3 regions of the Acetobacter persici genome follow, and region 2 is predicted to be linked to each of the others. Evidence: riboswitches for the same ligand, from Rfam matches in the RefSeq annotation. Region 2 holds a riboswitch; each other region holds the start of a gene.

Region 1 (4,157 bases), on a different contig from region 2:
CGTTTTGCGGATCTCGATATGGTGCATGAGGAGCCGCATCACTAAGAGCGGCCCGCTGCACGCAGGCTGGTGCGGCGCAGCCGCCTGATGCCGATAAGAACGCCGGACAGAAAAACGCAGAACACGCCACATAATAACGGCACGGCAATGCTTCGGTGCGTCAGGGTTCTGCGCAGTCCGGCCTGAAAATCCAGATCATGAAACCCGTACACCAGCCAGCGGGACCGGCGGGCAGGGCCGTCCAGAATGGTCTGCACAGCGCCGGACTGTCCATCCAGATAGGTCAAGGTGCCATCCGCCGCCTGTGCCCGCCAGACGGGAAAATGGCGTTGATGCGTGGGGCGGCTGAAGTAATAGGCATCCGCCTGCGTTAGAAACGTCAGATCGTCCGGCGTTTTCAGCAAGCCTGCGGACTGCAGGGGCTGCCTGATCTGCTCTGGGGTGAGAGGGGCTGGAGTGAGGGCTTCATCCAGTCTCCGGCTCCTGAGGCCGGCAGCGGTTTGCTCCGTGATCTGCATAAAAACTTTGCTGTTTAGAAAAGCCGTTTTTATGCCGGTGCATCCGGGTGGTGCGGCACTTATCAACCGTGAGAGAACCTGATGGATCTCCGCGCCGGTCGCCGTGCCAGTCACGCGCAGGGGGCGGGTCGCGTTTGGATTGCTTTGAAACAGGCCTGCGGGAGACATGGTAAGCAGCCCGGTTGTAACCCATAAAAGGGCCAGTACACCAAACACCGCGCCACTGAGGTGATGGACCCCATGCCACCTTTTATAAGGGGTAAAAGGGGCGGCGCGGCGGAGGCGCAAAACGCCAATCCATAGCCCGGTAACGGTGAGAAAAACTCCTGTGCCAGACAAAAGAATAACGACGTCGCTCCAAACCGCCGGGTGCTTGCGCAGCACCGCCGGGTAAAGCCAGTGTGGAATAGCCCCCACCCATGCCCAGAGGCGGGTGGAGCGTGTTGTGGCCTGCATGACCTCTCCGGTCAGGGAGGAGACGTACACCTGCGTGTGCGCCGCATCGGGAAACAGAAAGCGATAAAAGCCATTTTCCCGGCCATGCGTATCCAGAACCCACTGGTCGTCTGTGGTCAGGCCATCAAAGACGGGGCGGCCTTGTGCGCCGGTGGCCCGCGCGTATCGGATGGCGCTGGCAGCAGCATCTTCCGGGGGGATGCGCCCCGCATGGCCGGTGCGCAGGTCCAGCGCAAAAGGTGGGCCTTCCTGTGGCGTGAGTGTCAGAACCGGTTCGTGCCCTACCATATTGATCTGAAAAGCCTGAAAGCGTTCTGTGCTGCCCAGTTCAGCCAATTTCGGAAGTATGGCGGGCCAGTGGATTTCCGTCGGAACACGGCGCAGGGCGCTTTCCTCCGGCTGAGGCCATGTGTGCCAGAGCATGACAAGGCCGGAGGCGCACCAGCCTGCCATCAGCAGGCCCATGCCAATGCCCAGCCATCGGTGGGTCAGATACAGCGTCCGGCGGAAGGCCTTCATGCGGGGCTGTTATACAGCGCCATGGCGGCGTTCTGGGCGCCGCGCGTCCAGTGGACGGCAACATAGGCCCGCACAATGCGCTGCGCGGCAGCGGGCGGCATGTCCGTGCTGAGGGCTGGCATGGCTTCAAGATAGTCAGAGGCGGTGAGGAGCAGCGGCCGGAAAGCCTCTTCCAGCACAGCACCCCGTTCCCGGTGGGGGGCGGGCAGGGACGGGACCAGTTTGAGGAAGAGTGCGTGGCCGTTCTGGGCAATGACCTCCTCCTGCTCAGGAGGCGGCAGGTGCGCCAGATGCGCGGCCTGCAAGGCATGAGCGCGGGACGGGCAGGCGCTGAGCAGGCGGGAAAAAGCCGGGTGATATGCCTCTTCTGGTTGAAAAGGTCGGGGGAAGGGGGAAAACGGTCCCACTGGTATACTCCTGCCTTCCGGTACATCCCGCCCGGCGGCGCGGTCTGAACGACAACAGCAGGTCTCCTGGCTCACGGTTAAACGTCCGTCTCCCGCCTTCCCGGTTGTGCACCAGTGGCGTGCCTTGCGGCAAAAAGACACGGACAGACCGCCTACAGTTGCGGGAGCAGCGACCGACTGAGCCGTGCGGCACGGCATACGGTCTTCCCTTTTAACCCGCCTGCGCGGGGCTGTTGACTGACAGGGAGAGACTGTACGCAAATGCCGGTTTTGCGCAACAGGCTGGGATGCAACGTGTGCACGGCCTGCGCCTTAGAGCCGTTTTTTATGGGGTATAAAGCAGCACGTTCGTTGACAAGGTTTTTCAGACCCTGTTTACGCTGCACGCAGCAATGGTGCTTTGTGGCTGCGTGCGCGGCCAGAAGGCTAAGAGGGAAATCGGTCCAAGCCGATGCTGCCCCCGCAACTGTAAGCTGAGAGGGCTTGCGGCGTTTATGCCACTTTCTGTGCCACCCACAGGGGGGAAGGCAGCCGCAGGACCCGAGGACCAGCAAGCCAGGAGACCTGCCATTACGCCAAAGTCACGGACGGAGCTGCCATACGGGGTGATGTGGCGGCGAGGCACGGTTTGCTCAGTGCCTCCATCGCGGTGACGTTGTTTTGGAGCGAACCCGTGCGTCCAGTCTCTTATGCCCTCAGTCTTCTGTTCGGCATCAGTTGCGTGCCCGCAGCCTATGCGGCCACCCCTGATCCCTCAGACCCGAAAGGCAGCGCTGCCCATCCGTATAAAAAACGGACAGCAGTACCCCCGGCCAGAAAGGTGGCAGGCCCTGAATATATCACGGCTTATGGTAAAACTGCCCCTCTCCAGATAACACCCGCAGTCGGTGGGAAACTTGGCCTGTCCATCCAGCACACGCCGGGCACACTCAATGTGGTCTCGCATGATCTGATGATGCAGCGCGGTTATGCTCAGGCTGAGGCCGCGGCAGACAGCGCGCCGGGTGTTTCCTCTGGCGGGTCTCCGGGGTCACCCGCGCAGCTGATGATGCGCGGCTTTACCGGCAACCAGATTCTGGTGCTGCATGATGGCCAGTATTTTGGCCCGACCACCATGGTCAACCGGCCTCAGAACACCTTCAATCTGGAAAGTGTGCAGGTGCTTAAAGGCCCGTCCTCCGTGCTGTATGGGCAGGGGGCCGTGGGCGGCACGGTGGATATGCGTAGCCGTACGCCCACGTTTGATGGCCCGCATGCCAATGCGCTTGTGTCCTACGGCAGTTTTAATACGTGGAACGCCGGGATTGGTGGCTCCGTGCCCATTACGCAAACGCTTGCGTTGCGCACGGATTTCAGCCGGACATCGTCTGACGGATTTGTAAAAGGAGCTGACCCGCACTCGGATGATTTTACGACAACCTTGCTGTGGAAGCCGACGGAAAAGTTCACCGCGCGGCTGAGCATGGATTATCTGACGGACCGGCTTTCCACTTATTACGGCACGCCGCTGGTGGATCTGTCGCAAACAGGCGGGCGCGTAGGCGGTTTGCTAAGTTCCAGCAAAGGGTTGGGCCTTACCCGCGCGTCCCTGTGGCGGTACTATAACGTGCGGGACGGCAAGGCCGGGTCTGTCAACGCGACGCCCACACTGCATCTGGACTGGCGGGTGAACAGCCATGTTCTGTTTCATAACAGCAGCTATTTCATTTATTCCAAACGGCGCTGGAACAACGCGGAAAGCCTGACTTACATCAGCGCCCCCGGCCAGACGGATGCCGCAGGCAATGCCATTGCCCCCGGCAGCATCAGCCGGGACCGGTTTTATGTGTATCAGAACCAGCATCAGGTTGGGGATACGCTGCACGGGCAATTTGATTTTTCCATTTTCGGCATGAAGAACCGTTTTGTGCTGGGAGGCGACGCCTATTATCTGCGCTTCATCCGTAACCGGGGTTTTCCGGCTGCGGACTATGCGGACAGCGTCTCTCTTGTCAGCCCGGACGCCACGCCACTTGGGGCGTTTTCCGGGGAATATCCGTACATGAAATCCCCCACCACGATGGTGCAGGCGGGCCTGTTTTTAGAGGACGTGCTGACCATCCGGGATAATCTGCGGCTTGTGGGCGGCTTCCGGTATGACTGGCTCGCACTGGACCGGCAAAACTACCGGCAGAACGGGCAGTTTAACGCCGCAACCAGTTTTAAGGGGCACTACAACCCGGATAATTTCCGTATTGGTCCGGTGTTTGATCTGACA
Region 2 (4,157 bases):
AGCCAGCGGAGTTTCTGGCCCACAGCCGTCTGTAGAAAAAACAGATTGGCCAGAATAACGCAGGCGGAAAACGACATAAAAATCCGTGGCGCAATGACCGTATCCGCCAGAATCAGCACAATCCCCGGCACCAGCAGCACAAGGAGAAATGGCACGCTCACCAGTGCCAGCGCGTTCAGCTTTGCAACTCTGTCTGTCCGGCGCAGGGCTGGCAGCACACCAGACCACACAAACGCCGCTCCGAGCGCATAAAACAGGCCCAGAACAACGCCCGGCCCGCCATGCAGGAGGGAGGCCAGCAGGGCGCGTGCCTGTTGCAGGTTGTTCCACAGCATCCCGGACAGCACATCATGCAGGCTCATGGTCCCGCTATGGGGGCCAGCGTAGGAGCCATGCACAAAATGGCGGATAATTACAAAGTGATACATACCATAGGTTACGCCCAGTGCGGCCACCCGCAGGCCCAGTGCCCGCCATGCCGCCTGATCCCGCCCTTCACAGGTGTCACACACAAATAGCAACACGGCGAGGGCCAGAAATGTGTTCAGCGCAGGCTGATAAAAACACATGACCGCAAACAGAAAAGCCGCGCATGTGGCAAACAGCCGTCGGCCAGACCAGCCCTCCGGCACCAGCGCCGCCAGAACAGCGCAGCTCTGGGCCATAAGCATTGGCAAGGCGTCGAATTTATAAGACAGATTTTCCAGAAAAAACGGCTGCACCGCCAGCGGCAGCGCGCACAGACAGACGGAAAGATCATCCATCCTGCGCCCGCGCAACAGCCGCGCGGCCAGCAACGCCCCGCTGTATGAAAGAGCCAGCAGGCCCAGAATCTGCCCCAGCGGAGCAAGATCAAGAACATTGCGGCTGCGCAAACCCAGCGTATTCATCAGGAATGTCGAGAAAATGCGCCCGCTGCGGCTCCATGTGTAGCCGTATAAAACGCGCGCGTTATCATCCATATACGGCACGTTGACCAGAAAAATGGGCAGAGCAAACAGGCAGCTTAACAGGAAAAGCAACCAGACATGTCTGGAATGTAGTTTAGGCCAGCTCTGGTCCATACCCGCCACACAGCTCCTTCTGGTCACTAGGGTGCTGGTGTCTGTTATCGCATCATCTGTTTTTCAGAAAGAGCAGGGAGGGAGAAATACCCCTCACCTGCGCGCTGTGCAGCGGGGGAGGTTTAGCTCCGGCTGCGGCCCAGCAGCACCGGCGTTGCCAGCGCGCCAAAAATCAGCCCCATGCTGCCCCACAGCGCCACCTGCATGCCAAGGGCAGCTTCCCGGAAGCGCCACAGCACCACGGCAGGGAAGCCGTCCGGCACTTCATTCACATCCGGCAGGCCAAACTGCACAAGGGCGGCCAGCCCCACAAAGACAGCGCCACCGCACAGCCAGCCGGTCCAGTTATCGCGCACCTGCGCCACTTTCTGGCCAATCAGGCAGGCAATGGCCGCCACACAGATGGAAAGCGCAATCATGACAAAATAGGTTTCCGTCCGCAGCGCCAGCGTGGCGGGGTTCCCCACGGCAGGCGGGTTGGGCGGGTATTTCAGGTCCGGCACCAGAACCACGGTCACAAACCCGGCGGCAGCCAGCAGAAGCGCCAGCACGCGGGGGGAGGAGAAGGACAGCCGCCCGTAGGCAAAGGAAAACACCAGCGCAAACAGCCCGCCAAACCCCGCGCCATAAAGCAGCGTGGCGGCGGCCAGACCATAACTGGCCTGCACGGACCGGCTGACCATTTCCGGCTCCGGGGCAGCCCCTTCCGCCGCACTGCGCGCAGCCTCAAACGCAATGGCCAGCGCCACCTGCGGTTCCCCAAACAGGCGGGCAAACGCAAAGGCAAGTGCAGCCGCAAGGCACCCGGCAATCATGCCGCGTGCCAGCAAACGTCCAGCAATCATCAGAAAAAACCCTGCGGTTTAGTGGCAGGGAAAGCCCAGCAGATGGCGGCCATCATGCACAAATTCATGCACTTCATGCCCGGAAATCAGGGAAACAGCCCCCTGTTCCGCCCCCACAAAATACAGCATCAGCACGGACAGCAGCAGGCCAAACACGGCCCAGGGCAGCAAGGCGCCAACGGGAATGGCAACGGGGGCAGGTGCGGCAATACCCTGCGCGCGGGGGGAGGAAGGATGCATCATCAGACAGGCTCCGCTGGTAAAAACGCGTTCCGCGGTGAACAGAAAAACAAGGCTGGAGGTCTGACTTCCCGCTTGCAGCAAGCGGATTACAGTGGCGCGACCGTGCCGGATTTCCACCAGCTTCCCCAGATCAGCCTTTAGTCTGAACGGCCCCTGCGCCCCTGTCAATTTATTCAGCCCCCGTCTGGCCCTGCCCTTCCGGCAACCCCTCGTCTGGCAACCGCCCGTCTGGCCCGCATCCACAGGGCTCTTGCCTGCACTGTCTTATTGTTCTTCCGTGTTGCCCGGTTGCCCGGTTGCCCGGTTGCCCGGTTGCCCGGTTTTGCGCGCGGTGCGCCTCAGAGCACGGCTGTCAGAGCCGACAGCACACAACATTCAGTAACAACTGCCGCCGCGCCCAGCACATCTCCCGTATAGCCTCCCAGCATCCGGCGGGCCGCGCCTCCCACCAGAATGCAGGCCATCAGAGCAGCCCCCGTGGCCACAAGCCCGGACTGGAGCCACATCAGGTTTTCACGGGAAAGCCGGCCGCCCATCGTTGCGGTGGGAGCGTAGAGCATTTCCCGCAGTATCCCGCCCATACACCCCGCGGTCAGAAGCAACCCCATCCATAACGGCCCGCGCGGCAGCGGACTGAGTGAGCGGGCCAGACCGTCGGGCCGGGCCGGGGGCAGGTAGGCGGCCAGAACCAGCAATGCCGCGCGCGCCAGACAGCCGGACACAGCCAGCGCCAGCACCGCCATAGTTGCAGGAAGAGCCGCAATGGCGGAGGCCCGCACCAGCAGGCTCAGGCTCAGGGCCAGCACGCCGTAACTGCCAGTCCGGCTATCGCGCATAATCTCCAGCCGACGCGCCCGTGTGGCCCCGCCGCAGCCGTCCGCCATGTCAGCCAGTCCGTCCTCATGCAGGCCGCCGGTCAGCACACACTGGAAGGCCAGCGCCAGCCCTGCCGCAGGCAAAGCCGCCATATGGCTCAGCCGCAGCAGCCAGAACAGCATCCCCACCAGCCCGCCAAGGCCCGCGCCGATCAGCGGCCAGCACCAGATAGAACGGCCCATAGGCCAGAGCGCCGTGCTGGCCCGCTGCGCGGGGGACAGCAGCCAGCTTACCGGCAGGCGCGTCAATAAACTCAGCCCACAGGCCACATCCAGCCGCACCCGGGCCGCACAGGATTCAGCCGGGGCAGGCTTCATCCTGTGCGGCCTGAAACCGCAGCCTGCGCAAAAGTCGCCATGCCATTATGGCACGCCACCGCCGCCCGCAGCAGCGGGACCGCCAGTGCCGCGCCGGAGGCTTCCCCCAGCCGCAAACCAAGGTCCAGCAACGGCACCAGCCCCAGCCCCAGCTTTTCCGCGAGCCGCGCATGGCCTGCCTCGGCAGAACAATGGGAAAGGCGCGTATGGGCCAGTCCCCCCGTTGCAGCCTCGCTCCGAGCCTGATCTTCAAGCCCGGCGCCAGTCTCATTACCAGCCTCAGCTTTGGCCTCGGCGTTACCTGCGGCCAGCCGCGCCAACGGAGCCACCGCAGCCGTGCAGACAAATCCATCCAGCAACACCGGAATGCCGGAATGCCGCGCCGCCAGTGTCGCCCCCAGCAAAGCCGCGAGTTCATACCCGCCCAGCCTGCGGGCTATTTCCAGCGGGTCATAGGCAGGTGTTACTGCGCCCAACTGCTTTGCGCGTTCGCTCTCCGCCGCAGAGGCCCCCTGTGTCGCCGCCATTTCTGCCTTATGGTGCGCCAGAGCGGCATCAATCACCCGCGCTTTATGCGCCACGCCGGGGGCATCCAGCCCGGTGCCGCGTCCGGCCCAGTCGGCCCCGGTGCCGCCAAACAAAGCCGCCGCCAGAGCCGCTGCCGCCGTGGTGTTGCCAATGCCCATTTCCCCCAGACACAGCATGTCACACGCATGCGGCACGGCGTCATACCCTGTCTGCACGGCGTCCAGAAAGGCTTCTTCCGTCATGGCCGGAGCCGTGGTGAAATCCGCCGTGGCAGCCAGCCCGCG
Region 3 (4,157 bases), on a different contig from region 2:
TGCGGCGCCGGGGCTGGGGCTGGGGCTGGGGGGATGCTAGCTGTGCTTCGGGGCGATGCGTGAGCATAAGGAATGCCTTTCTGAAATGCGTCTTAACCTGTGCGCTCATTCTACCGCATGACGCAAAAAAGGCCATTGCCACGGGAGCGTACCCCCGCCGCAATGGCCTTCCGGCACACAAAACCGCATGCAGGATCAGTAATTCAGCGTAAAGCCGCCATATCCGGCCCGACCCGGCTGGAGGTAGCCCACCGGGTTTTCATACTGCCGGTTCAGCAGGTTATCAGCCCGCGCAAAAACCGAGATATAGCGGTTGATTTTGTAATTCGCGGTCAGATCAATGGTAAAATATCCATGCCCTTTTGCGCAGGTCGCGCAAAAGTTTTCTCCCACCAGAGGATAATCCCGCCAGCCGCTGGTATAGAGAATATTACCAGACAGGGTGAAATCCTTCACCGGAGACCATGTGGTATTGAAGTTGAACTTATGCTGCGGGCGGCGCTGCAACAGCGCGTCACTATCCGTATCCCGCGCGTGGGTCCATGTGTAATTCAGCGCAAAACTGAGTGTGTCCAGTGCCTTCCAGTCCAGAAATGCCTCCACCCCATACATGCGCGCATGCCCAACATTGCCGAAGGAATAGATATAATCCCCCCACGCACTCCCTGCAGCAGGCATGACGTAAGCAGAAGACTGGATCAGGTTCCGCACCTTGTTGTCATACCATGTGGCGCCAAAACGCAGTTTGTCATGCAGCAGTTTCTGCTCAACACCGACATCATAGCCAATCATGGTTTCGGCTTTCAGGTTGGCGTTGCCTTCTTCCGCCCAGCCAGCGCCGCGCTGATTGACAAAAAGCTGATATAGCGAGGGTGCATGAAAGCCCGACCCGGCACTGGCTTTGATGATGGTGCCCGTATTGGGCACATGGATGGCGGGAGCCACACGCCATGTCACATGGTTGCCGTAGCGGGAATTGGCATCATACCGCACGTTGGCTGCACCATAGAGAACACGGTTCCAGTTGCCTTCATACTGCCCGTACCCCGCCGTGGTATCCATGCCTGCGGTGGTGTGCACTGGCTCGGTCGGGTCATCCGTCGCGACATTGATGCCATCATGAAAATGCTCGGCACCCACAAGAACCGTCCCGAATTTCCGCAGATCAACCGTGCCATGCCAGTCCACTTTCAGGCGTGTGGAACGGTAATAATCCGGGTCTGTCATGGCAGGATCACCATCCGCGTACAACCCGTCCTGCATGTACCGGCGGCGGTTGGTCATGTAGCCAAGCCCCAGAACCTGATCAAACCGCCCGCCAAAGGAGGAAAGATGCGCCGTGCCGCGCACCACGGCCTCGTTCTGGGTATTCTGGTCCCGGATCAGCTGGTCCCCGTTATAGGGCGTATAAACCTGATCATACGCTGTAAAGGTATGATAGTTGGCCTGTATCAGCCGTGCTGTCAGACCCAGATCAAAATTATGCGTGACATCATAACCCAGTTTGACGTTAGCGCTGCGGTTATCATTCCGGTCCCCCGCGCGGCGCTGGGCCCGGTTGGCCCCATTATACCGCTCAATATAGCGCGGAATTTCATGAAACCCATCCGTGCGGTAATGAGAGAGCACAACATTATAGTGGAAGCGCCCGCTGCTGCCTGATGCCCCGAAGGCCTGATTGAACGTGCCATAAGACCCACCTTCAATCCGCACAAACGGTTTAAAGCGCCCCTGCCCTTGCTTTGTGTTGATATCAATCACACCCGCCATGGCATCCGCGCCATACAGGCCGCTCTGGGGGCCGCGCAAGATTTCAATGGAGCCAATGCCGTCCGTTACAAACTGCCCGGCATCAAACGCGTTGCTGGCGGAACTGCCGTCATTGATGTCCATGCCATCAATCCGCACCTTCACATCATTGGCGTTTGCCCCGCGCATAAAGATGGAGGTTGTTCCGCCAAATCCGCCAGACCGCACCACATTCAGCCCCGGCTGCCGCGCCAGAATATCCGGCAGGGTGCGGCGCTGCTGGGTGGCAATCTGCTCCTCCGTCACCACCGTCACGCTGGACCCGACATCATCCGCCCGTATGGGTCTGCGCAGCGCACTGACCGTCACCACCTCCGGCAATCCCTGAGACGGGCTCAGTGAGACAAGCGTGCGGCCCGTCGGTGCGAGCGCCGCGACAGACTGCCCCGGCATTGCAGGAACTGTGTTGTCCGTTGCGGTCCGTCCGGTGGCGCGGCTTTTCAGATGGCTGCCCGAAGCTGCGGCTTTATGCGTAAAAGGTTTGCCAGAACGCGCATTGGTCGCGGAAGAGGCGGCGGCCTGTGCGCCAGCCACAGACAGTCCGGTGACAGCCAGAATGGTGGAGGTGGTCAGCGCGCAACGAAAAAAACTCATTTTAACTCGTATCCTGTGGTCAGCCGTTGCCACAGGAAAACGTGCTCCGCCTGCTCATGCGGCAAAGGCCGGAGCAAAACTCAGTCACGCACGCCAGCACACCCCGGCTGGCGTCTCCTGATTGCAACCACGTGCCGGATGGCAGGTCTCCTGGCTTGCGGCACTTTGACTGAGCCTTCCCTTCCCGGAGAATCGTCTGCTCCAGTGGGCCGGACGCGGTACGTCCGGGCAGCCTCAGCCCTGCCGCTTACAGTTGCGGGGACAGCCCGGGACTAAGGCCAGCACGGCCCGCACCCGGTTCCCTTTTCATCCCCCGTTGCAGGGGAAACCATCACACGGGTGTCATATCGCGTTGCCCGGTCGAGTCAATTACCCGGTGCAACAGTGCTGCCACAGGGCAACACGCAACGCCAAAATCGCAAAAACACATCAGCCTCCCACCCGGCAATGTCCCCCAAGACAGGCACAAAAAAACGCGGCCCTCCGAAGAAGGCCGCGTTCCTGATCATCTGAAACTCCGGGAAGGAGGGATCAGACGGAGTAGTACATTTCAAACTCAACCGGGTGCGGCGTGTGTTCAAAGCGATACACGTCTTCCCACTTGATGGCGATGTAGCTGTCGATCTGGTCTTTGGTGAACACGCCACCAGCCAGCAGGAACTCATAATCCGCAGACAGAGCTTCCAGCGCTTCACGCAGGGACCCGGCAACCGTCGGGATCTGCTTCAGTTCTTCCGGCGGCAGGTCATACAGATCCTTGTCCATGGCGTCGCCCGGGTGGATCTTGTTCTTGATGCCGTCAATGCCGGCCATCAGCATGGCGGAGAAGGCCAGATACGGGTTGGCCGTCGGGTCCGGGAAGCGGACTTCAACGCGCTTGGCTTTGGGGTTGGTGGCATACGGAATACGGCAGGACGCAGAGCGGTTGCGCGCAGAGTAGGCCAGCAGCACCGGAGCTTCAAAACCCGGAATCAGGCGCTTGTAGGAGTTGGTGGACGGGTTGGTGAAGGCGTTCAGCGCCTTGGCATGTTTGATGATACCGCCGATGTAATACAGGGCGGTATCGGACAGGTCCGCATAGCCATTGCCTGCAAACGTCGGCTTGCCGTCTTTCCAGATGGACTGGTGCACATGCATGCCGGACCCGTTATCGCCATAGATCGGCTTGGGCATAAACGTGGCGGTCTTGCCGTAGGAATGAGCGACGTTGTGCACGCAGTATTTGTAGATCTGCATGAAATCGGCAGAGCGGACCAGCGTGTCGAACTTGGTGCCCAGTTCGTGCTGGGACTGTGCGACTTCATGGTGCTGCTTTTCAATCGGCAGACCCATTTCACCCATGGTGGCGAGCATTTCTGCGCGCAGGTCGTTTTCGCTATCCACCGGCGGCACGGGGAAGTAGCCACCCTTCACGCCCGGACGATGGCCCATATTGCCTTCCGGGTAATCCTTCAGGGAGGCGCCGGGTCCTTCGATGCTGTCGAGCTGATATTTGCCGAAGTTCGGGCCCGTGCCAAAGCGCACGTTATCGAAGATAAAGAATTCAGCTTCCGGACCAAAGAAGGCGGTATCACCAAGCCCAGAGGACTTCAGATACTGCTCAGCCAGTTTGGCGGTGGAGCGCGGGTCACGGTTATAGGGCTGGCCTGTGGACGGCTCAATGATGTCACAGAACAGGATCAGCTGCGGGCGCGCCGTAAACGGGTCCATCACAGCGGTTTCCGGGTCCGGCAGCAGAACCATGTCACTTTCGT

Evidence for each region. A riboswitch is a leader RNA that binds a small molecule or an ion and turns the genes downstream of it on or off. The one in region 2 is predicted to bind cobalamin.
Region 1: it holds a riboswitch for cobalamin, as region 2 does, so the genes downstream of both, JK199_RS03100 (TonB-dependent receptor) here and JK199_RS07800 (CbtB domain-containing protein) in region 2, are expected to answer to the same signal.
Region 3: it holds a riboswitch for cobalamin, as region 2 does, so the genes downstream of both, JK199_RS02730 (TonB-dependent receptor plug domain-containing protein) here and JK199_RS07800 (CbtB domain-containing protein) in region 2, are expected to answer to the same signal.

What each region holds. Positions count from the first base shown of each region.
Region 1 is NZ_JAERKU010000002.1:196,091-200,247, forward strand. Features, by position in the region: gene JK199_RS03085 (replicative DNA helicase) at 1-45, shown strand, start outside; gene JK199_RS03090 (PepSY domain-containing protein) at 42-1,493, opposite strand; gene JK199_RS03095 (hypothetical protein) at 1,490-1,900, opposite strand; cobalamin riboswitch at 1,940-2,150, opposite strand; cobalamin riboswitch at 2,277-2,486, shown strand; gene JK199_RS03100 (TonB-dependent receptor) at 2,574-4,157, shown strand, end outside.
Region 2 is NZ_JAERKU010000005.1:62,031-66,187, reverse strand. Features, by position in the region: gene JK199_RS07810 (glucosyltransferase domain-containing protein) at 1-1,064, opposite strand, end outside; gene JK199_RS07805 (CbtA family protein) at 1,187-1,906, opposite strand; gene JK199_RS07800 (CbtB domain-containing protein) at 1,928-2,152, opposite strand; cobalamin riboswitch at 2,193-2,324, opposite strand; gene JK199_RS07795 (adenosylcobinamide-GDP ribazoletransferase) at 2,491-3,345, opposite strand; gene JK199_RS07790 (nicotinate-nucleotide--dimethylbenzimidazole phosphoribosyltransferase) at 3,342-4,157, opposite strand, start outside.
Region 3 is NZ_JAERKU010000002.1:122,674-126,830, reverse strand. Features, by position in the region: gene JK199_RS02730 (TonB-dependent receptor plug domain-containing protein) at 196-2,403, opposite strand; cobalamin riboswitch at 2,527-2,751, opposite strand; gene glnA (type I glutamate--ammonia ligase) at 2,935-4,157, opposite strand, start outside.